2 regions of the Vibrio sp. 10N.261.46.E11 genome follow, and region 1 is predicted to be linked to the other one. Evidence: predicted binding sites of a transcription regulator. Region 1 holds the regulator's gene; the other holds the start of a gene.
The links. The regulator MetJ, encoded in region 1, represses methionine synthesis genes. The targets are predictions, from matches to a motif close to TTAGACNTNTANANGTCTAA.
Positions count from the first base shown of each region.

Region 2: metA (homoserine O-succinyltransferase) is a predicted target of MetJ. The motif match lies at 8,133-8,152, and genes of this name have one in related genera.

Region 1 covers NZ_JBFRQW010000031.1:59,688-71,014, forward strand. Annotated here, with positions in the region: gene AB4407_RS10445 (PadR family transcriptional regulator) at 1-525, shown strand, start outside; gene metF (methylenetetrahydrofolate reductase) at 691-1,590, opposite strand; gene AB4407_RS10455 (bifunctional aspartate kinase/homoserine dehydrogenase II) at 1,931-4,342, opposite strand; gene AB4407_RS10460 (O-succinylhomoserine (thiol)-lyase) at 4,345-5,526, opposite strand; gene metJ (met regulon transcriptional regulator MetJ) at 5,735-6,055, shown strand; gene AB4407_RS10470 (malic enzyme-like NAD(P)-binding protein) at 6,247-7,554, opposite strand; gene rpmE (50S ribosomal protein L31) at 7,886-8,104, opposite strand; gene priA (primosomal protein N') at 8,435-10,636, shown strand; gene cytR (DNA-binding transcriptional regulator CytR) at 10,877-11,327, shown strand, end outside.
Region 2 covers NZ_JBFRQW010000036.1:26,810-38,136, forward strand. Annotated here, with positions in the region: gene AB4407_RS11980 (diguanylate cyclase domain-containing protein) at 8-1,078, shown strand; gene AB4407_RS11985 (DUF1415 domain-containing protein) at 1,095-1,661, opposite strand; gene AB4407_RS11990 (MFS transporter) at 1,747-2,946, opposite strand; gene AB4407_RS11995 (LysR family transcriptional regulator) at 3,057-3,929, shown strand; gene AB4407_RS12000 (glutaredoxin family protein) at 4,016-4,252, opposite strand; gene AB4407_RS12005 (YgjP-like metallopeptidase domain-containing protein) at 4,406-4,903, shown strand; gene rlmF (23S rRNA (adenine(1618)-N(6))-methyltransferase RlmF) at 4,908-6,161, shown strand; gene pilW (type IV pilus biogenesis/stability protein PilW) at 6,250-6,999, opposite strand; gene metA (homoserine O-succinyltransferase) at 7,168-8,109, opposite strand; gene AB4407_RS12025 (ATP-binding protein) at 8,384-8,752, shown strand; gene AB4407_RS12030 (DUF3859 domain-containing protein) at 8,827-9,249, shown strand; gene AB4407_RS12035 (M20/M25/M40 family metallo-hydrolase) at 9,441-10,547, opposite strand; partial or broken gene AB4407_RS12040 (diguanylate cyclase domain-containing protein) at 10,746-10,856, shown strand; gene AB4407_RS12045 (DUF2726 domain-containing protein) at 10,974-11,327, shown strand, end outside.

The DNA of each region.
Region 1 (11,327 bases):
GTAATTTTAACCGTTTTAAGTACACGCGATGCTACTGGTTACGATATCACAAAAGAATTCTCCGCAAGCATTGGTTACTTCTGGAAAGCTAGCCACCAACAAGTTTACCGCGAGCTAAATAAAATGGCTCAGAACGACCAGGTAACTTGCGTACTTGAGCCTCAAGAAGGCAAACCTGATCGTAAAGTTTACTCTATCACCGATGCTGGCCGTGGCGCGCTAGGTGAATGGTTTGAACAACCAACTGCACACCCAACCGTTCGTGACGAGTTCTCAGCTAAGCTAATGGCTTGTGCTGTACAACCTTCTGACGCTTACCGTGTACAACTTGCTGAGCTAGTAGAAGAGTCTCGCAAACTGGTTTCTCACTACCGTGAAATCGAAGCGGCTTACTACGCAACGCCATCAACTCTAGACAAGCAAGCACGCCTTGAGCGTCTTACTCTTCGTCGTAACCTACTGATCCGTGAAGCATGGATTGTATGGGCTGACGAAGTACTGCTTGAACTTGGCGCTCTTGCTTAAGTTAAGTTAGAAGCTAGAAGCTAGAAGCTAGAAGCTAGAAGCTAGAAGCTAGAAAAGCAAAAGGCTTGAACTCTTAGAGTCCAAGCCTTTTTTGTATCTATAGGATTTGAAATGTTACTACCAGAAGCTTTTACAAGCGCTTGGGCTTTAGTTCTTAGACTTTGCCTAAAGCGCAGCGACTTGTGGACGAACACCTAATGTGTGGCAAAGTGCGTAAGTCATTTCTGCACGGTTTAGCGTGTAGAAGTGGAAGTCTTTCACACCTTCACGGCTCAGTGTACGAACCATATCAATTGCTTGGCTAGCACCAACAAGCTGACGAGTCGTTGGATCATCATCCAAACCTTCAAACTGCTTCGCCATCCACCCCGGTACTTTCACGTTGTTCATCGCAGCAAAGCGAGATGCTTGCTTGAAGTTAGACACTGGCAGGATGCCCGGTACAATCTCTACGTCAACGCCAGCCGCCACACAACGGTCACGAAAACGTAAGTAGCTTTCGACATCGAAGAAGAACTGAGTGATAGCACGGTTAGCACCCGCATCGACTTTACGCTTAAGGTTAATAAGATCCGATTGAGCGCTTTTTGCTTCAGGGTGAACCTCAGGGAATGCCGCTACTGAGATATCAAAATCGTGGCGAGATTTAAGTAGCTCAACTAGGTCAGATGCGTACATATCTGGCGCGCCGCCGCCTGCTGGAATATCACCACGCAACGCAACAATACTCTCGATACCATTCGCCCAGTAATCGTCGGCAATTTGAATCAGCTCTTCGCGGCTAGCATCAATACACGTTAGGTGTGGCGCTGCTACTAGACCTGTTTGGTTTTTGATTTCTTTAATGATTGAGTGGGTACGATCACGTTCACCCGAGTTTGCACCATAGGTTACTGATACAAATTTTGGTTGAAGTGTTTTAAGACGGTGAACAGAATTCCACAGGGTCTCTTCCATCTTCTCACTGCTTGGTGGGAAAAATTCAAATGACACATTGATGTTGTCAGAAAGCTCAGCGATATTCTGATTTAAAGCGTCGATATGACTAGCGTGTGTGTATCCCATCTTACTCTCCCTGTGGCAAAAGCAACCACTCAATAATCTCAAATCCCTAGCGACGTTTAGACGTCTATATGTCTCCAGAATGAATTGAATACGATTTAATGTCAACAGATCCATTATGAATTTTTTTCAACCAGATAGTGAGAAAAGCTCAAGCCGATAGGTGGGTCGCAAAGAAAAAATAATGTAGAAAAAAGGCTGAAAAACACATCGTGCTTTCAGCCTTATTTATCTTAGTGGATAGTATGCTATTTACGCATTTAAACAATTATTCTGAGTATTAAAGCAATTGATCTGACTATTAAACCAATCGCTCTAAGTATTAAACCAACCACTCTAAGTATTAAAACAGGCTAGACATTCTGTTTAAATCAGACTGAATTGCACCAGCTGTCACTTCACGACCAGCACCTGGGCCACGAATAACCAATGGATTATCTTTGTACCATTTGCTCTCAATCGCAAAGATGTTGTCGCAAGGCAGTAAGTTCGCCAGAGCGTGTTCTTTAGATAGCGCTTCAACGCCTACGGTAGCTTTACCATTCTTCTCTAAACGCGCTACGTAACGCAGAACCTTCTGCTGAGAATGTGCTTTTTCTAAACGCTCAGCCAACTCTTCACTCAGCACAGAAGCCTTATCGAAGAAGTCATCCACTGATAGGTCTTGCAACTCTGCAGGTACCAGTGACTCTACTTTGACGTTTTCAGGCTCGATATCTAAGCCCGATTCACGCGCCAGAATCACCAGCTTACGCATTACGTCTGAACCATCGAGGTCAGCACGAGGGTCTGGTTCCGTCAGGCCTTGTTGCCACGCTAAATCAACCAACTCGCTGAATGGCACGGTGCCATCAAACTGTTGGAACAACCAAGATAATGTGCCCGAAAAGATACCAGACAATGCAATGATGTCATCGCCACTTTCACGCAGGTCACGTACCGTGTGGTTAATCGGCAAACCTGCACCAACGGTCGCGTTGTACAACCAATGACGGCTGATCTTTGCGAAAGCATCTTGCACTTGATGGTAGTACTCGCTTGATGCAGAGCCTGCCACCTTGTTAGCTGAGATAAGGTGGATACCTTGTTGTGCAATTTGCAGGTACTTTGCTGCAAGCACAGGGCTTGCGGTGACATCGAGTACTACCGCTTCATCGTAACCCTGAATAGAACCCAAACGCTCTAACCAGTCGTTACCATTGTTGGCAATCGCTTCGTCGTCAAAGCGCTTACCTACCGAAGTCGCATCAATGCCTTGGTCATCGAACCAATAGGTTTGGCTATCAACAACGGCAACTAATTCAAAGTTCATTCCACGACGCTTTTCAAGTTCCGCTTTTTGCTCAGCAAACAGGCTTAACCAGCTTGAACCAATGTTGCCCTTACCACACAAAGCAATCGCAACACGCTTCTGCGCTTGGAACAGTTGAGAGTGAATGCCTTTCACTAGGCTTGATGTTTCACTCTTACGAATGACTGCCACTAAGCTTAAGCCTGAGTTCGCTTCTGAGATGAACTCAACCGGCGAGCTCTTAAGCTGTTGGTAGAAACCGTAGCAATGGTTCGGGTTCTTAGTCACACCAGCACCCACCGCCGCAATCAGAGAGAAGCCTTCTTTAAGCTTAATTTCCGCTTCAATCGCGTGGTCTTGTAGATATTCTAAAGCGCCACCAGCGATCTCTTCTGTATAAGCAAGGCGCAAACAGTGCTGATCCGGTTCAAGCTCATAAGCAAGAGGCTCAAGTTGAGCGCGCTTAAGCCCTTCAAGCACTTCGCTCTCGAGACGGTCGAAATCATGGCCGTGACCAAAGGTCAGCTGCACGATAAGAACTTCATCCAGAGAGGTAATAATTTTTGCTCCACGACCAGATGCCAGTACTCGCTCTATCTGTGTAGAGCCCGCCTCCGGCTGGTAGCTGCAGCGCAAGCTGAGATCCATAGCACTTTGAGCCACAGGCTGTAGCGTTCGGCTATGGAGCACTGGAGCCGCCAGACGAGCGAGTTCACTCGCTTCATCAAGGCGAAGTAGAGGCAGTAAACACGCATCCGAAACCAGACGCGGGTCAGCGCTGTAAACGCCCGCCACATCACTCCAAATCGTCACGCGTTCAACTTCAGCCAAAGCACCAATCACGGTTGCTGAGTAATCTGAACCATTACGGCCAAGCAATACAGTTTCACCCTCGCAGTTCTGAGCCATAAAGCCCGTAATCACCACGCGGCAATGTGCATGCTGCGCTAAGGCTTCTTTGATCAGAGGATAAGAACGTGCGCGGTCAACTTCAGGTTGAGCACCCACTTCTGCACGTAAAAAGGCACGTGCATCTTGAGCAACTGCTTGTAAGTCATGCTGGCATAACAAAGCAGCGAGTAGACGTGAAGACCAAACCTCACCGTGTCCAAGCACTTTTGCTTTTTGCGCTTCGCTTAGAGGAGCCGTTAGCTCCCCCAAAGCGGTAAATTCTTGTTGAATGGTTGCCGTTAGCTGAGCCGCAGACTCACCTTCAAGCAGCGCTTCAATCAGCTCAAGCTGGAACTGACGAAGGGTTTGTAGACATTCATGCGCAATACGACCATCTTTGTCGAGCGCTTCAACAAACTCAATCAAGCGGTTAGTTGTTTTACCCGCAGCCGATACCACGACCAAGTCAGTAGCTGACGAGTATTCTCTAAGAATATTGACCACGCGTTGGTAACACTCAGGATTCGCTAAACTGCTGCCACCAAATTTATGTAGCTGGCGAAAGGTTGCCATTATTAACCCTCCCCTTCAGCGATAAAGCCTTGTGTCTTTTCAAACGCTTGCTTGAGGTCGTCAATCAAGTCATCAGCATCTTCAAGGCCAACAGAAAGACGCAGTAACTGTTGAGAAACACCCGCCTCTGCCAGTGCTTCTTCGCCCATCGCACGGTGAGTCATCGACGCAGGGTGACAAATCAAGCTTTCCACACCACCCAGTGATTCAGCCAAAGAGAACAGCTCTAATTTATCGACAAAGTACTTAAGCGCTTCGAATGAACCCGCAAACTCAAAGCTCAGCATTGAACCAAAGCCAGACTGCTGTTTCTTCGCAATATCATGACCTGGATGTTCAGGGAGGCTTGGGTGATAAATAGTGCCAACGAGATCTTCCTGCTGCAGAGACGCCAGAATTTCACGTGAGCTTTCTTCGTGAACTCGCATACGCGCACCTAGCGTACGAATACCACGTAGCGTCATGTAGCTATCAAACGGTGTGCCGGTTGCACCAATACAGTTGCCCCACCATGCTAGCTCTTCAGCGTGCTCTTCTGTCTTAGTAACTACAACACCACCAATGACATCTGAGTGTCCGTTAATGTATTTAGTGGTTGAGTGGATAACAAAATCCGCACCCAACTCTAAAGGCTTTTGGAATACAGGCGTCAAAAACGTGTTGTCGACAGCAACCAGAGCACCTACTTCTTTCGCTTTACGGCAAGTTTCTGCAATATCAACCACACGAACTAATGGGTTCGATGGTGTTTCAATTAAGATCAACTTTGGCTTAAGCGCGATCGCCGCATCCAGCGCCGCTTGATCCGATTGATCAACAAACAGAACTTTGAAGTCACCTTTTAGCGAGCGAGTGTTAAACAGACGGTAAGTGCCGCCGTAGCAGTCGTGCGGAGCGATAATAAGATCATCGCCACCTAAGAAAGCAGATACCCATAAGTTAAGTGCCGACGTACCACAGTTAGTGACAACCGCGCCTTTACCAGACTCAAGCTCAAACAGTGCCGTTTCTAATAGACCGCGGTTTGGGTTACCAGAGCGGGTATAATCATACTTTGGCACTTCACCAAAAGCGGGAAACCCATAGTTAGTCGAAAGATAAATAGGAGGGACAACGGCATGGTGTTGCGTGTCTGACTCGATACCAGTACGTACTGCGATGGTTGCTGGCTTCCGGCTGCTCATAGGTGCTTCCTTACAAGTTTTGCGTCTGAGAATCACAGCTGCTTGTCGGTATTTTGCGGCTGTGTTAGATATATGTTGTTCACTTTACTTTCATAAACGTGAGACGTCAACACTTCTAGACGTCCATATGTCTTTGCTTATGGCGGTAAATCCCGCTAAAATCACCACTATTAATTTATTCTAACAACTAAAGTGATGAAGGTACGCAATGGCCGACTGGAATGGTGAATACATAAGCCCATATGCTGAGCATGGAAAGAAAAGCGAACAAGTAAAGAAAATTACAGTTTCTATCCCTTTAAAAGTGCTAAAGGTGCTTACTGACGAGCGTACTCGCCGCCAGATTAACAACCTACGCCATGCAACAAACAGTGAGCTACTGTGCGAAGCCTTTCTACATGCGTACACAGGCCAACCACTACCAACGGATGAAGATCTTCGTAAAGACCGTCCAGATGACATACCGACTGAAGTCAAAAAACTGATGACAGAGATGGGTATCGAGTTCGAAGCGTTTGACGAAGAATAAAAACAACTCAGTCACCGCCTTCATTATTGATTCGCTATAGCTGAACCCTATTTGTCACATCACCCACTACGTTATCTGTAGCTGCGCTGTGAATGATAGACATAAAAAAACCGACTCATAGGAGTCGGTTTTTTATTATTCTTTTTCGCTCAATAGAGCAACAGCTATTAAGCTATTAAGCTATTAAGGCATTAAGCCATATAGTTAGCAGGCATCTCAATTCGAGCAACGCCAGACTCAACAGCCGCTTCAGCAACTGCTTTTGCAACGCGAGGAAGCAGACGCGGGTCCATTGGCTTAGGAATGATGTAACCCTTACCGAACTCCAGTGCAGTCTCACCCGCAGCTGCTAGTACTTCAGCTGGAACTGCTTCTTTTGCTAGTTCACGAATCGCTTTAACCGCCGCTAGCTTCATTTCGTCATTGATTTCGCTCGCACGCACGTCTAGTGCACCACGGAAAATGAATGGGAAACAAAGTACGTTGTTTACTTGGTTAGGGTAATCACTACGGCCAGTACCCATGATTAGGTCAGAACGAACTTCATGTGCAAGCTCAGGCTTGATCTCTGGATCTGGGTTTGAACATGCAAACACAACAGGCTTATCAGCCATCAGCGTAAGTGCCTTAGCTGGTAGCAGATTAGGACCCGATACACCCAAGAACAGGTCAGCGCCTTCGATAACATCTTCAAGCGTGCGCTTGTCGGTGTTATTTGCGAACAGCTCTTTGTATTCATTCAAGTCATCACGACGAGTGTGGATCACACCTTTACGGTCAAGCATGTAGATCTTCTCACGCTGAGCGCCACACTTAATCAGTAGCTCCATACAAGCAACCGCTGCTGCGCCAGCACCTAAACAAACGATCTTACACTCTTCCAGTTTCTTTCCTTGAAGCTCGATCGCGTTAAGCATACCCGCTGCCGTTACAATCGCAGTTCCGTGTTGATCATCATGGAAAACAGGTACATCACAACGCTCAATCAGGCGACGCTCGATTTCAAAACAGTCTGGTGCTTTGATGTCTTCTAGGTTAATACCACCAAATGTATCTGCGATATTCGCAACCGTATCAACGAACTCATCGATTGTGCGGTGTTTTACTTCAATATCGATAGAATCTAAACCAGCAAAACGCTTAAACAGTAGCGCTTTACCTTCCATGACCGGTTTAGAAGCAATAGGACCAAGATTACCTAAGCCAAGAATTGCAGTACCGTTAGAGATAACTGCAACCATGTTGCCTTTACCTGTGTACTTATAAACGTTATCGACATTCTGTGCGATCTCGCGAACAGGCTCAGCTACGCCAGGGCTGTATGCCAGTGCTAGGTCTTCTGCAGAGTTTGCAGGCTTCGTCAGTTCTACGGCAATTTTGCCTGGAATTGGGAACTCATGATAATCAAGAGCTTGCTGACGGAATTGTTCTTGAGGCGATAACGATTTTTCAGATGATAACGCTTGAGGGGATTGATCTTGGCGGCTGTCTTCAGACATAGGTGTAGGTTCCTAGGATATTATTATTTGGGGGATCTTGTTCATGTTAATGGATGTACTTCAAAGTTCCTAGGTGGTTGAAGCATCTGTATCATTAAAAAACGAGATTTCACTACTAATAAGACCAGTGGGCAGTTGAAATTACTGTCGCCTGCTCAACTTTAGAGCGAATTTCGAGGAAGGAGTGTTGGGGTAAGCGATGAAATAAAATTTACGCCAGTAACCTACCACTTTAAATGAGCTAATAATGAAATACGATTCAGTATTTTTTCAAATTTCAGGCAACAAAAAAGGACACCGAAGTGTCCTTTTTATGTCTAAATAGCGAGAATTACTTCTTGCTAGAAAGAGCACCGAAACGCTTGTTGAAGCGATCAACACGGCCGCCTGTATCTACGATACGTTGCTTACCTGTGTAGAATGGGTGACATTTGTCACATACGTCTAGGTGGATAGATTCTTTTGCTAGCGTTGAGTTGAACTCAAACGTGTTACCGCAAGAACAAGTTGCAGAAACTGCTTTGTATTCTGGGTGGATACCAACTTTCATGGGAAAACCTCAATTAGGCCGTGTCGCCATCCGATTCTAAGCCGGACACCACACGTAGTTAAAAAATAAATAAAGACACCGCTGTATCACTAAACCGCGATAAAGCCATACCTTTAAGGCGCAGTATAGTAATGAATCTGTGAGGTAGGATCAACTGATTTGATACATTTTTCACCAACACTGTCCTTAAACCTTCTATTAAGCGTTATTTTCTGGCTCCAGTAGCATTCAAGCCTCAAGTAAGCTCTGTCATCTAAACTGCTCCTCGAATTTAACGCCCTTATCCATTAGACTGTTCGCTCTCGTCAACTCAGATAAAGCCGTCCCTTTATGCGTCCAATGATTGCCCGTGTAGCACTGCCTGTTCCACTCGACAAGCAGTTCGATTACAAGATTCCTAGCCACCTATTTCCGATTATTGGCGGTCGAGTCTCTGTGCCTTTTGGACGACAAACCTTAACAGGCATTGTTACGGCTCTGGTTAACGAATCTGAATTCGAGTTAGACAAACTCAAGCCCATTAAAACCTTACTAGACAACCAACCCGTTTGGCCGGAATCGGTCTACTCACTCTTGGTATGGTGCAGCCAGTTCTATCAGTATCCACTAGGTGAAACCTTGGCCAACGCACTACCAAGCGCCTTACGAAAGGGCAAAGCGGCCGATTTCGCGACGCTTGTTGAATGGCAACTGACCTCGTCAGGTAGAGATCAACTGATGCAGGGCTTTGGCCGTGCCGTCAAACAAGCCAAAGTAATGCACATGCTTGAGCACGGCCCAGTTCCCCATCAAGAATTCATTGATGAAGAAGTGGGCAGCGCGGTACTTAAGACGTTGGAAGAGAAAGGCTGGGTTGAATCAGTAGAGAAAAAGCCGAAGCGCCAGCCGTGGCCAGTTGAGCTCGAAAACGATCAAGATAAGCCAAAACTCAATGAAGAACAGGCTATAGCAATAGCGACAGTAAATAGTCAAACCGACTTTGGTTGCTTCTTGCTAGAGGGTGTAACTGGCTCAGGTAAGACCGAAGTCTACCTAAATATGATCAAGCCGATTCTCGACCAAGGTAAACAAGCGTTAGTGTTAGTGCCCGAGATCGGTCTAACCCCTCAAACGATTAACCGCTTTAAGCGACGCTTTAATGTTCCAGTTGAGGTTATCCATTCTGGTTTAAACGATTCTGAGCGACTGAATGCTTGGTTATCGGCGCGTGATAAAATAGCGGGCATTGTGATCGGTACTCGTTCAGCTCTGTTCACACCGTTCGCGGATCTGGGCATTATCATTGTCGATGAAGAGCACGACGCCTCTTATAAGCAGCAAGATAGTCTACGCTACCACGCTCGTGATGTTGCCATCATGCGTGCTCATAAAGCGCAGATTCCGGTTGTGTTAGGCTCGGCGACTCCGGCCTTTGAAACGCTGCACAACGCTCAGATCGGTAAATACAGTTACCTCACCCTGACCTCTCGTGCAGGTGTCGCGCTGCCGACCACCAATAAAGTGTTGGACGTTAAGGGTGAATATCTAGAAAGTGGCTTGTCTGCGTCGTTGATTGCTGAAATGCAAAGACACCTCAAAGTAGGCAACCAAGTGATGTTGTTCCTCAACCGTCGTGGGTTTTCTCCCGCATTAATGTGTCACGATTGTGGTTGGACAGCGGAATGTAAGCGTTGTGATGCCTACTACACCTATCATCAATACAGCAATGAGATGCGCTGCCACCACTGTGGCTCGCAGCAGCATATCGTGCACAATTGCCAAGGTTGTGGTTCAGCGAATTTAGTAACAGTGGGTGTGGGTACAGAGCAACTTGAAACCCAACTTGGTCAGCTATTCCCTGAATACAAAACCATCCGTATTGACCGAGACAGCACTCGCCGCAAAGGCAGTTTAGAAAGCGCGTTAGAATCGATTCGTAAAGGTGAATACCAAATTCTGATTGGTACACAGATGCTTGCTAAAGGGCACCACTTCCCAGATGTGACACTTGTGGCGTTATTGGATGTCGATGGCTCTTTATATAGCAGTGACTTCCGAGCGTCTGAACGTCTTGCCCAGCTATTCATCCAAGTAGCGGGACGCGCAGGACGAGCAAGCAAACCCGGTGAGGTGATCTTACAGACTCACCACCCAGAACATGGGTTGCTGCAAGCTTTGCTGCATAAAGACTACAACCACTTTGCTCAGACGGCGCTGGCAGAGCGTAAACAAGCGATGTTGCCACCTTATACCTTCATGACTCTGTTTAGAGCAGAAGCTAATGACACTCGCTTAGTGGAAGAGTTTTTGCGTCAAGTGCGCCACACATTGGAATCGCATCCGTTATTTGACCAATATTGCATGGTGCTAGGACCAACCCCTGCACCACTAGCCAAACGAGCAGGTAAATCGCGCTGGCAGCTTATTTTACAAACACAGACTCGCTCGTTGATGCAAAAGCTATTAATGAGCGCCAAGCCAGCAATCAATATGTTACCCGCTGCGAAAAAAGTCCGTTGGTCACTCGATATTGAGCCGCAAGATCTGAGCTAAACCCACTTGGGTTAAAACTAATGATAAGTTTGTTCACAAATATTTCATATTTCTCGTGAGCAACTTCACACTAGTCATGTGATTTTTGTTAATCTAGCCGTAACTTTACATGGGTGAAACGAATAAAATATTGCAATAAAAAAAGTGTTAGCAACACTTTCACAATATCTATTCGATTATATTTATTATTCATGCCTTAGATACTTAGGCAGCAAAGGAATTAAAAAGAGGGTTTAATTTATGGCGACAATGAAGGATGTTGCCCAGCTAGCAGGCGTTTCAACAGCTACGGTATCACGTGCATTGATGAACCCTGAAAAAGTCTCGGTTTCTACTCGTAAGCGAGTTGAGACAGCAGTACTTGAAGCTGGATACTCACCCAATACATTAGCTAGAAACTTACGTCGCAACGAATCAAAAACCATCATCACTATTGTTCCTGATATCTGTGACCCGTATTTCGCAGAGATCATTCGTGGTATCGAAGATGCCGCAGTAGAAAATGACTACCTCGTTTTACTGGGTGATAGCGGCCAACAGAAGAAGCGTGAGTCTTCATTTGTTAACTTAGTATTCACCAAACAAGCTGACGGCATGCTACTACTTGGCACCGACCACCCGTTTGATGTCAGTAAGCCTGAACAAAAAAATTTACCGCCGATGGTGATGGCGTGTGAGTTTGCCCCAGAGC
Region 2 (11,327 bases), on a different contig from region 1:
CACAGTTATGCACCAAGCTAATGAAAGTGAAGTTGTTATACGTCGTTTGTATCAAATCACCAATGATTACCGAAAAGGGTTCGATATTCAGATCGCTCAGCTGCTTATCATGGGGCTTGAACGTTTTAATTTAGACATTGGTATTTTGTCGAAAATTGATGGTAATACTTACTTAGTTGAACACTCTGTCACACCGGAAGGGGTTGAGCTCAATAGTGGCGATATCTTCGACTATAGTTCAACCTATTGTGAGATTACGTGCAAATCTGTTGGCCCTATTTGTATTGAACATTGCGGTAAACATGACAAGTATGCGACACATCCTGCCTACCAATCTTTTGGGCTAGAGTCTTACATTGGTATCCCAATTTTCGTTAATGATGAGCTTTATGGCACCTTAAACTTTTCAAGCCCAGCTCCCTATCATCGAGAGTTTAAAGAGTTCGATATCGACGTTATGCGGTTAATGGCGTCATGGATTGAAGTGGAACTCGTGAGAAGACAGCAAGAACGTAAACTGACAGAGTTAAATGAAAAACTTGAATATCAAGCTTTGTACGATCCTCTTACACACTTGCCGAATCGACGTTGCTTATTCAAAACGTTGAATACAGAAGTAGAGCAGTTAAAAGGATCTTTAGGAAAGGGCTCTTTGGCTGTTGTCGACATCGATTTCTTTAAACAGGTTAATGATACTTATGGTCACCAAATGGGTGATGTTGTGTTAAAGAAAGTGGCAAACATTCTTCGTAATAGTATTCAAGATGGAGAGTTTGTAGCTCGCTTTGGTGGTGAAGAGTTCATTCTTTGGTATCCAAACGAAACCCCAAGCAGTGTTGAAGATAAGTTCATGACTCTTCTGCAAGAGGTGAAGAAAATCACGCTGGATAGAAAGCCAGTTACCATATCAATAGGTGCGTGTCATTTTGAGTTGAGTACTGGAGATAGCAAAGGGGAAAGAATGTCGGCGTTAGACTCGCTAATTAAAGTTGCCGATGAATGCCTGTACATTGCTAAACAAAATGGACGAGATCAGTTTATATCTCGTCCATATCATCAAGAGCGCTCAGGAATATGAGCCAGAATGTTAGCGATTAACTGAACAGGTAAGGGAATAATTTACGGCGTTCTTCAGGTGTTAACGACTCAACTCTTGCGATGTTGGTATCAGGAATCGCTTCAGGGTTAGGGTAGTGCTTCAGCACCTTTTCCATACTCGCTTCACGAATTAAATGATAAACCGGATACGGAGAGCGGTTGGTTAGGTTTTCATCGTCTTCTGGATCTGCACCACCAAAGCAATAGCCTGGGTGGAAGGTTGCAACTTGGTAAACACCTTCCCAATCTTCTTGCTTGATCAGCGCTTCAATCCAATCAATGAACATGTTGTAGTCGAAAAAATCTTGCAGCATGTTAGGTACAACCACCAAAGTCGTCTCTAATTCCGCGACTGGTGTGTTATCTAACTCTACGAAATGCGTCATGATGTCTTCTAGTAACGCTTCTTCCGTTGTCGCTTCACTCACAAAGATCTTAATCTGTTTATTACGTTGTGGCTTAGCTGCGAATGGACACAGGTTTAGGCCAATAACGACATCGTCTAACCACTGTTTTACTTGGTCGTGAATGGTTTGAAGATCTGAGCTTTGAGTGTTCGACATAACAGGTTCCGAAATGAAATTTTGCGTAGGATATCAGAACGGACGTTAATCAAAAGCAATAATTGAGTTACAAAATCCATCCCACTTAAGCTTGTGCAAGTTTAGAGGCTGAGACTCGAAGCTGTTTCAACTGATAGACCCATGCAAATATCGCGACATAAAAGATAGACCCACCGGCGATAACACCATTCCAACCGAACAACTGCCAGCAATATAAGAGTAAGAAACCACCTAAGCTCCCGCCAATGTAGTAATGGACTAAGTAAAGTGCGGTTGCCGTTGCTTTAGCGCTCGGCGCTTTTTGACTCACCCAAGAGTAGGCTAGGGTATGGGCGAAGAAGGCTCCGCCACTGATCAATAACAACCCGGCTAACATGAACGGGACTTTGTCGACGGCAGAAACCAACATACCAATTAAGCTGATACACACGCCGATCAATATACCGTTTAACGGATCAAAGCGAAGTGTCCATTTGTTGGAGAGCTTAGAGGTTACCGTACCGGCCAAGTAACACAGGAATATCAGCGAAGCCAAACCAACGGGCACTGAGTGAGGCGTAGATACAAGCCTAAAGCCCATTACAGAATATAGGTTAACGAATAGCGCGAAGTTAGCGCCACCAATCAACATCGCGAGCCACAAGGTACGGTTTCTTAAGTGCATCACAACCGAGCGGTTATGATGAAAAAACAACCCTCTCTGAGGTTTGAAGTTTTGTTGGTCAGGCAGACTATACGCAATATAGAGTGCGCCAAACAAAGAGCCGACAACGAAAAATAGAACGGTTGCATGCCAGTCAAAATAATCCGTAATCAAGCCGCCTAATACACGTCCGAAGATACCACCTAAAGAGTTGGCCGCAATGTAGCCACCAATCGCGACAGCAAAGGCTTTGGGTGTTAACTCTTCGACCATATAAGCAACCGCTACACCAGCGAACGCCGCGACAGCGATGCCCATGAATGCGCGGGCAATAACCAGTTGCAGCAAGGTAGTCGTGAACACCATGCTTAGGCCTATTAGCGGGATAGTAAATAAGCTCAACAGAATGATGGGTTTTCTGCCAAAGGTTTCAGAAGCGATAGCCCAAGGTACCAAGCTGATAGAAAGTCCGAGTGTTGTCGCGGCAAACAGCCAGTTGATTTGAGTTTCCGATACTTGGAAGTGCTCAGCCATGTGGGGCAAGATAGGTTGAAAAAGGTAGAGGTTACAGAAAATGATAAACGAACCAATCGCCAATGATTGGGTGATTCGTTTGTATTGAGAGCTGCCTTTATCAAACATTTACGTAGCGCCTGTGCGAGTAATTAAGCTATTTGTGAACAAGTTATCAGCACAGTGGTGATTAAAGAAATATATTAAAAATATCACCTCTATATAATTAATATATCGACATGCTTGAGTCAAAACCCCTTCGACATTTTCTAGCTGTAGCTCAGTTTGGTAACTTTACGCAGGCGGCCAAAGCGCTGCATATCGCACAGCCTGCATTGAGTATCTCCATTAAAAAACTAGAGCAGACACTTGAGTTGATTCTATTTCGTCGCGGAGATAAATCCGTCACCTTAACCGAAGAAGGAAAGGTGTTGTTTGAGCATGCGAAGCGCATAGCCCAACAGTTTGATGATGCACAACTTGCGATGAACGAGTTAAAGGGGTTAGATAAAGGAGAAGTGCGATTAGGCGCTCCAAGCATGATGGGTAGCTACTTTTTCCCGCAAGTTGTGATGGCATTTAAAAGCCAATACCCAAACCTCAAGTTGACTCTGATCGATGCGGGTACAGCTTCGATACGCGAGATGCTTTTAAACGGTGAACTCGATATTGGGGTAATCAATCATGAAAATGTGCCAGATGATCTCGAAACCGACCACTTGTTGAGTTCTGAGATGCTAGCTGTTGTTGGTAAAGAACATCCATTAGCATCGCAACCATCCATTACCTTTGAAGAGTTTTTCGCTCAAGAGCTGATCATGTTCAAGTCGGGTTACTTCCACCGAGACTTTATTGATGCGACTTGTAAGAAATACAATCTCGATATGACCATCGCATTCGAGACGAACTTGCTACCGATGATTTTATCTATCGTGAAGCGAGAATTTGCCATTACTGCGCTGCTGAGTTTGGTCACAGAATACGAAGAAGACGTCGTGGGGGTGCCATTTAAAGACCCTGTAAAACTTAATCTCTCTTTGGCTTGGAGAAAGGAAGGATATTTGTCGAAGGCAGACAGAACCTTTATTGATTTTGTAAAGCAGTATGTGTGATTAAGCAAGATGAAGTAGATAAAACAAAGCCCGCAGATCCTTGGTTGGACATTCGGGCTTTGTTTGTAGAAATATAAGTCTGCACGTTAAGTGTTCTTAGAGTTATACATCTTATCGAAGTTCTTCTGATTCCAGCCGACCATCACTTGGTCGCCGATTTTCAGTACGGGGATAGAGCGAGCCCCCATCGCTTGCAACTCTTTACGGCCACGCTGCATCTTTGCATTCGTTAGGCGGTAAACAATTTTCTTTGAATCCAAATAGCGCTGTGCATCTTTACAGTGCGGGCATTTGTCTGCGACGTACAATACAACACGTTTCATTTTTACAATCTCTTTTTGAGTCTAGCTCTTGGTGAATCTCGCTAAAGTGTAACGAATCCTAGGTGATTAGAAAAGTGTGATCAGTTACACTATGCGGCTCAATTTTAAAGACCACAACATATTGTCGTGGTGTAACTTGTACGGTCTTTCAGCATGCATCCTTCTTTACGCTATATTCAAGGCTATCCTAAGCACATTATCGACCCTGTAACTCAACTTGTAGAGTCGGGTAAATTAGTGTCGTGGTTTGAAGCTCGCTATCCAAATAATCATGAAATTAAAAGCGAGAAGACCCTGTTTGATTATGCGATTGAGATTAAAAATCGCTACATGAAGAAAACACCACCGATCAGCAAAGTGATTTACGACGGGAAGATACACCTAATCAATAACGCATTAGGCCTTCATTCTTACGTTGCCAAGAATCACGGTGGCAAGATCAAATCGAAGAATGAGATTCGTATCGCCAGTGTCTTTAGAAATGCACCAGAGCCGTTGCTTCGAATGCTGGTCGTGCATGAACTGGCGCACATCAAAGAGAAAGAGCACGACAAAGCCTTTTACCAACTATGCTGTCACATGGAACCGGAATATCACCAACTTGAATTGGATGCCCGTTTATTCATGATGTATTTAGATTTAAAGAAGTAGCCCAATGAGCCAATCACAAAATAGAACGACGCTAAGCCTGTCGAAAAACAGCGCCTCTGATAAAAACCGTAACAGTGCGGATTCAAAAGCGGCTGGACAGAATAAATCCAAGCGAGTTTCTGGTAAACCAAACAATAATAAAGGCGGAGCGGGTAAAGCACCGTTTAAGAAAGGCACTTCGAATAAGAGCGCACCAAAAAGATCGAACGGTTCGCAAAAGCCTTCTGGCTCGAAACGAACGGGCGGTTCACAACGTAACAAGCATAATGCTAAACCAGTGGGCGGATTGCACCCTAGAAATCAACACACAGGTCGCTACGACTTCGCACTATTAGTTGCTGCGTTACCTGAGTTGAAAGAGCACCTGATTAAGAATCCTGTTGGTGAAGATACGATCAACTTCTCTGATCCATTGGCGGTTAAGCTACTTAACAAGGCTTTACTGGCGCATCACTATGGCGTTAAACATTGGGATATTCCTGCTGGTTACTTGTGCCCGCCAATTCCTGGCCGTGCAGACTACATTCACAGAGTGGCAGATATCCTTAACAGCGATGGTCAAGGCGAACCTTATAATCACCCTTCTGTAAAGGCGTTGGATATTGGTGTTGGCGCAAACTGTATCTACCCAATCATTGCTACGACAGAATACAAATGGCGTTGCACGGGTACAGATGTTGACCCTGTATCCATCAAAACTGCAAACTTCATTGCAAAAAGTAACGCGAACCTGAAAGGTAAGATCCGAGCGCGCTTGCAAGCAGACTCTGAAGCCATCTTTAAAGGCGTGATTAAGGATAATGAACGTTACGATGTCACTATTTGTAACCCTCCATTCCACGGTTCTTTAGAAGAAGCGGAAAAAGGGTCGCAACGTAAACTTGATAATCTAGCGGCCAACCGAGCTAAGAAAGCGGGTAAGTCATTCAAGCCAGAATCTAAAAAATCGCAAGCTAAGCAAGACAAGCCAACCTTAAACTTTGGTGGTCAAAAAGCGGAACTATGGTGTCCGGGTGGTGAAGCGGCTTTCATTATGAAAATGGCGAGAGAGAGCCAGCTTTTTGCTACTCAAGTTTTGTGGTTTACGACATTGATTTCTAAGAAAGATAACGTCGATATGGTTCGTTCAGAGCTGGGTAAGCTGAGAGCGAAACAAGTGAAAGTGGTAGAGATGTCCCAAGGGCAAAAGGTGAGTCGCTTTGTTGCATGGACCTTTATGGATGATGAGCAGAGACAAGAGTGGATTGCACTTAAATAGCTCTCCAATACGAAAGTACCTAATAGCTTAACTAAGAAAACGGGCTTGTTGTTCATTCAACAAGCCCGTTTTTTATGGTCTAGTGAGGCTAAGTAGAAAGCAACTCGTCTAATTTTGCTTGGTACTTCTTCTCAAGTGCACTGTTTCCGGCTTTGTTTTCCAGTTCTACCAAGATTTGAAGCGACGGAATTTGATAGCCATAGCGCTGGTGGAACTTGAACAGACGAAGCCTCGCGTCATTATAATCTGCTTCACTTACTTCAATCTTTGATAGCTGTAATATGGACTTTGCTCGATTTGGGTCGTGGTCTATAGCACGTGTGAAGTAGTACTTTGCTTGGTCAGTATTACCGGCTTTAAACGCGCAAAAGGCCGCATTCTCATAGCTTGCAGAGACAAGGTAGTAGTAGGGTTGGTCAATAGCGCGATTGAAATATTTATCAGCTTGCTCGTATTCGCCTTGTTTACACAAGAACGTACCGTAGTTATTCAATACATTGCCGTTTCTTGAATCTAGACTGAGTGCTTTGCGGTAAGTGGTTCTTGCTTCATCTACTTCGCCAACTTGCTCGTAATAATGTGCCATCGAAAGTTGGGCGCGGTAATAGCTAGGAGCGTGTTTGATAGCGAGCTCTAGATTTTCACGTGCCTTGACCATATTACCTTGCCCCATGTAGCCCAAACCTAACTCGATGCGTGATTGAGACATCGCAATGGGATCACTTGCCATTTTGGGTGGCCCTTCGGTGACAGAAACACAACCTACCAGAGAAACAGAGGCGAGTAGCGTGAGATGAGATAACAGGTTGGATTTTGGTAATAACGACTGGTTAGGCATGTGCAGCTCCTTTTGAACACAAACCTATGATATAAAACCGAACACACTTAAGTGTTAGGTAGATTATGGAATGCGACCCAAACATCATAAAAAAACCGTGTCCCATTTGGTGTTTTATCAACAACCTATGAAACACGCTTTATGTGTTTGTGAATCGGAAGAAAGAGCTTAGTCGTCTTTGGTGAAGTTGTCTTCGCTGAAGTGATCCAGATCGTAAGGCGTTTGTTGGTAAACGCAGTAGTTTAACCAGTTTGAAAACAATAAGTGTCCATGACTACGCCAACTTGCTACAGGCTTGTTGTCTGGATTGTTGTTCGGGTAGTAGTTGATTGGTATCACTGGCTCCATGCCTTCACCTAAATCACGGATGTATTCATTGTGAAGTGTATGCGAGTCGTATTCAGGGTGACCGGTTACAAACACGTTTCGTTTATCTTTCGTTGCCGCAAGGTATACGCCCGCCACATCAGAAGTCGCAAGAACATCAAGGTCGGTATGCTCGGCTAAGTATTCCTGAGAGAAATCAGCATAGCGAGAGTGTGGTGCCAAGAAGGTATCGTCGAAGCCTCGTAAAATTGGGTGGAACGGGTTATGAATCTCGTGGTTGTAAACCCCAGAAAGCTTATCTTTACGAGTACGCTTTGGTAAATCATACAAGAGCTTTAAGCCAGCTTGAGCTGCCCAACACACATACAAGGTTGAGGTCACATGTTTGTTCGCCCATTCCATGATTGTTTTTAGATGATCCCAGTAGATAACATCTTCAAATTGAACCAAGCCAAGTGGCGCACCAGTGATGATCAATCCATCAAAGTTTCTCCCTTTGACCATTTCAAATTGGCGATAGAAGTTATCAAGGTGTTCTGTTGGTGTATTCTTGCTTGGACGGTCATCAATACGCAGCAGCTCTACATCGACCTGCAATGGGCTGTTGGACAGTAGGCGTAAGAATTGAGTTTCAGTTTCAATCTTCTTCGGCATTAGGTTGAGGATCAAGACTCGAAGTGGACGAATTTCCTGTGTCGATGCTCTTGATAACGGCATAATAAAGATGTTTTCTTCACGAAGAACATCAGATGCTGGTAATTGGTCTGGAATGCGAATAGGCAAAGCTTTCTCCCTAAGCTGGATATGTAGACGTCTATACATCTAAATTTATAGTAGTTTGATACACTTGTCGATATACAAACTGGATAGTTGTAAATTATTTGTGTTTGCTATCAGAAGTCATCCACCGACGTCGAGGGAGTCTCATTGTATTCAGTGATTATCTGAGTCGAGTATAAGGACTCGGTTTTCGGATGTTGAGCAACGGCAGTTATCAGAGAAATTCGTCACTATTTAAGATAAAATCATGTTTTAAAATTAGCCTGTAAAGTGACAGATGAAGTTAATACTCATTCGAGGGCTGCCCGGTTCGGGCAAGTCAACAAAAGCAAAAACCTACGATGCATTGCATGTCGAAGCGGATATGTATTACGTGAATGAGCAAGACGACTATAATTTTGACCCAAGGCAGTTGCAGCAAGCGCATGAGTGGTGTCAGAACACTGCAGAAGACGGCTTGAAGCAGGGGTTAGACGTTGTAGTGTCGAATACTTTTATTAAGCAGTGGGAAATGAAAGCCTACCGCCAACTCGCACTCAAATATAAAGCGGATTTAGTTATAGAAGTGTGCCGAGAGCAATATGGCACTATTCACGACATCGAACCGTCGGTGATTAAGCGCATGGCAAAAGATTGGCAAGAATAGCCTCGTGCTTATCCAGCTTGGCAGAGTGGCAAATAGAATTAATTTAATAGAACAACTCCAAGGTAACGATTGAAATGGCAAAGCGCTCTGTTGTGGTCGACATGACATCTTACGGCATCTATACAACGTGGGATTCCAAATCTAAAGATCTTCCAAAAATCCAAGAGTTCACCACTACCGTTGATGCTGAAATCGACGTGGAATTTGGCTATATCTTGAATATCAAAAAAGCCAAAGGTGAAAAAATCCGTTACTGCATCTATCACCCGAACATCACCACCGACACGGGTGAAGTACTCGAGCCGTTCGATGGTGAAGAGCATGTCGGCAACAATGACTGGGATTTTTACTTAGGCGACACCATCTGGGCTCCTGTCTCGAACAAGTTAGGTAAGTGGCGCATGACCGTCGAGCTAAAAGGAAACATCATTGCTGATAAGACATTCGACCTTGTTGCGAAAGACGAAGGGCAGTTTTGGAAGCGCAGGGGTTTTTAGACGAAACTTCTGGTAGACGCTAGCTTTAGGCTAAACGCAGACAACAAAAAAGCCGAATCACACGTTACATGTGAACTCGGCTTTTTGACGTTAACTAGATGGCATTTTCTATTTCGTCAACGAGTAAGATTGTCTAGTTAACAAATAAGAAAGGCAGTTAACAAATCAGACCGGCTAGTTAACCAGTAAGACTATTGAGTCACGTAAGCCACAACAAACTCAGTGATTGCGACCATGTCTTTCACTGCAATGTATTCTTCAGTGGTGTGAACTTTCGCCATACCTGTAGAAAGGTTAACCGTTGTTAGACCTTTAGCGTTGAAGTTGTTCGCATCACTACCGCCACCTGTGCGTTTGGTATTCGCCGTTACACCAAGCTTTTCAAACGCGGATTTGATAGAAAGAATATGCGGATGATCGTCTGCGATAACGAATGCGTCGTAAGCACGAGTCGATTCGATTTCTACTTCAGCGCCGAACTGTTTTGCACTCTCTTGGAATGTCGAGATCATGTGCTCAACTTGAGCTGTTAGTTTTTCACCGTTTAGAGAACGTGCTTCAGCCACGACTTTAAGCTCTGGCATTACGATGTTAGTTGCTTGACCGCCTTCAACAATACCAACGTTTGCGGTCGTTTCTTCATCAATACGAAGTAGATTCATCTTAGTGATCGCATCTGCCGCAACTTGAATGGCACTGATGCCTTCTTCTGGCGCTAAACCCGCGTGAGCAGGGCGACCTTTGATGTTAGCAACAATTTTCTGCTGACCCGGAGCCGCATTGACGATAGTGCCAATTGGACCGCCTGTATCAAGTACGATAGCGTTCTCAGACTGAATGTAAGACATATCGAAGTTTAAAGAACCGAACAGACCGCCTTCTTCGAATACTGTAAATGCAATCTCGATAGTTTTGTGCTCTTGGCCTTCAGCTTTGATGCAACGAACTGCTTCCATGATAGCTGCGATACCAGACTTGTCGTCGCCACCTAGAATAGTGTTGCCTTTTGAACGGATGATACCGTCTTCGATGATTGGCTCAATGCCGATACCAGGGGTTACTGTGTCCATGTGGCAGCTGAACACTGTGCTACCTGGAAGAGTGCCATCTAGACGAGCGTAGATGTTGAAACCGTTAGACACTTCTTCAGGAACCGCCAGTTTGTGAACTTCAAAACCCAGTTCACCGAGTTGCTCAGCCAAAGCTTCAGCAATCGCTTTTTCGTTACGAGATTCACTATCAATTTTCACTAGATCGCAGAAATGTTCTACAAGACGTTGTTCATTAATTTGGGTCATTGTTAATTCTCATTTTGCTCCGTTGTTTCTAAAGAAGTCACGGAGACAGGAACAGGAAAATTACTATAACGTCTTTTTACAGAATCATTGTCTGAGTTAAATCAAGAAAATTATCTGATTATTCTAATTTATGAGAAAAATACTACCCGGATCGACCCATGTGCAGGATATTAATCTACCTATGAGTCGGTTGTATTGAAGGTTTCTAAGCGTATTGAGCAAGTGCTATCAACAAACGATGTGTTGGCTCGATGGGGTGGGGAAGAGTTCGTTTTACTACTTGCTGGCACTCAAGATCCAGACGAACAAGCGTTCAAAGGTCATGATTCCAATTTTCAGCTCTGCTTCTTTTGCTTGCCACGTGACGCTTTTCTACATACGCTAACCACTCTCTTAATCCCTATACAAATGTGATTGTGTTGGAAAATGACTAATATCTTTATCGTTGTAATTGTTCTGGTTGTGTTCTTTTACTTTATTCAAAACTATCTAGTAAAAAATGATGACACCAAAGATCATGCTTATCAAAAGAAAGGCTCGTTAATGTCGGCGCAACAAGCGACCTTCTATAACGCACTCAAATCCGCAGTGGGTAACCATGGGGAAGTATTTGCTAAAGTGAGCATGTCTAACATTGTTGTCCCCGCTAAGGCGAACAATAAAAAGAACTGGTTTATTGCGAACAACAAAATCTCACGCAGTTATTTTGACTTTGTAGTGTGCGACCCGCGAACGTTAGAGCCACGTGTAATCATCGAATTGGATAATGGAAAAGAGCTG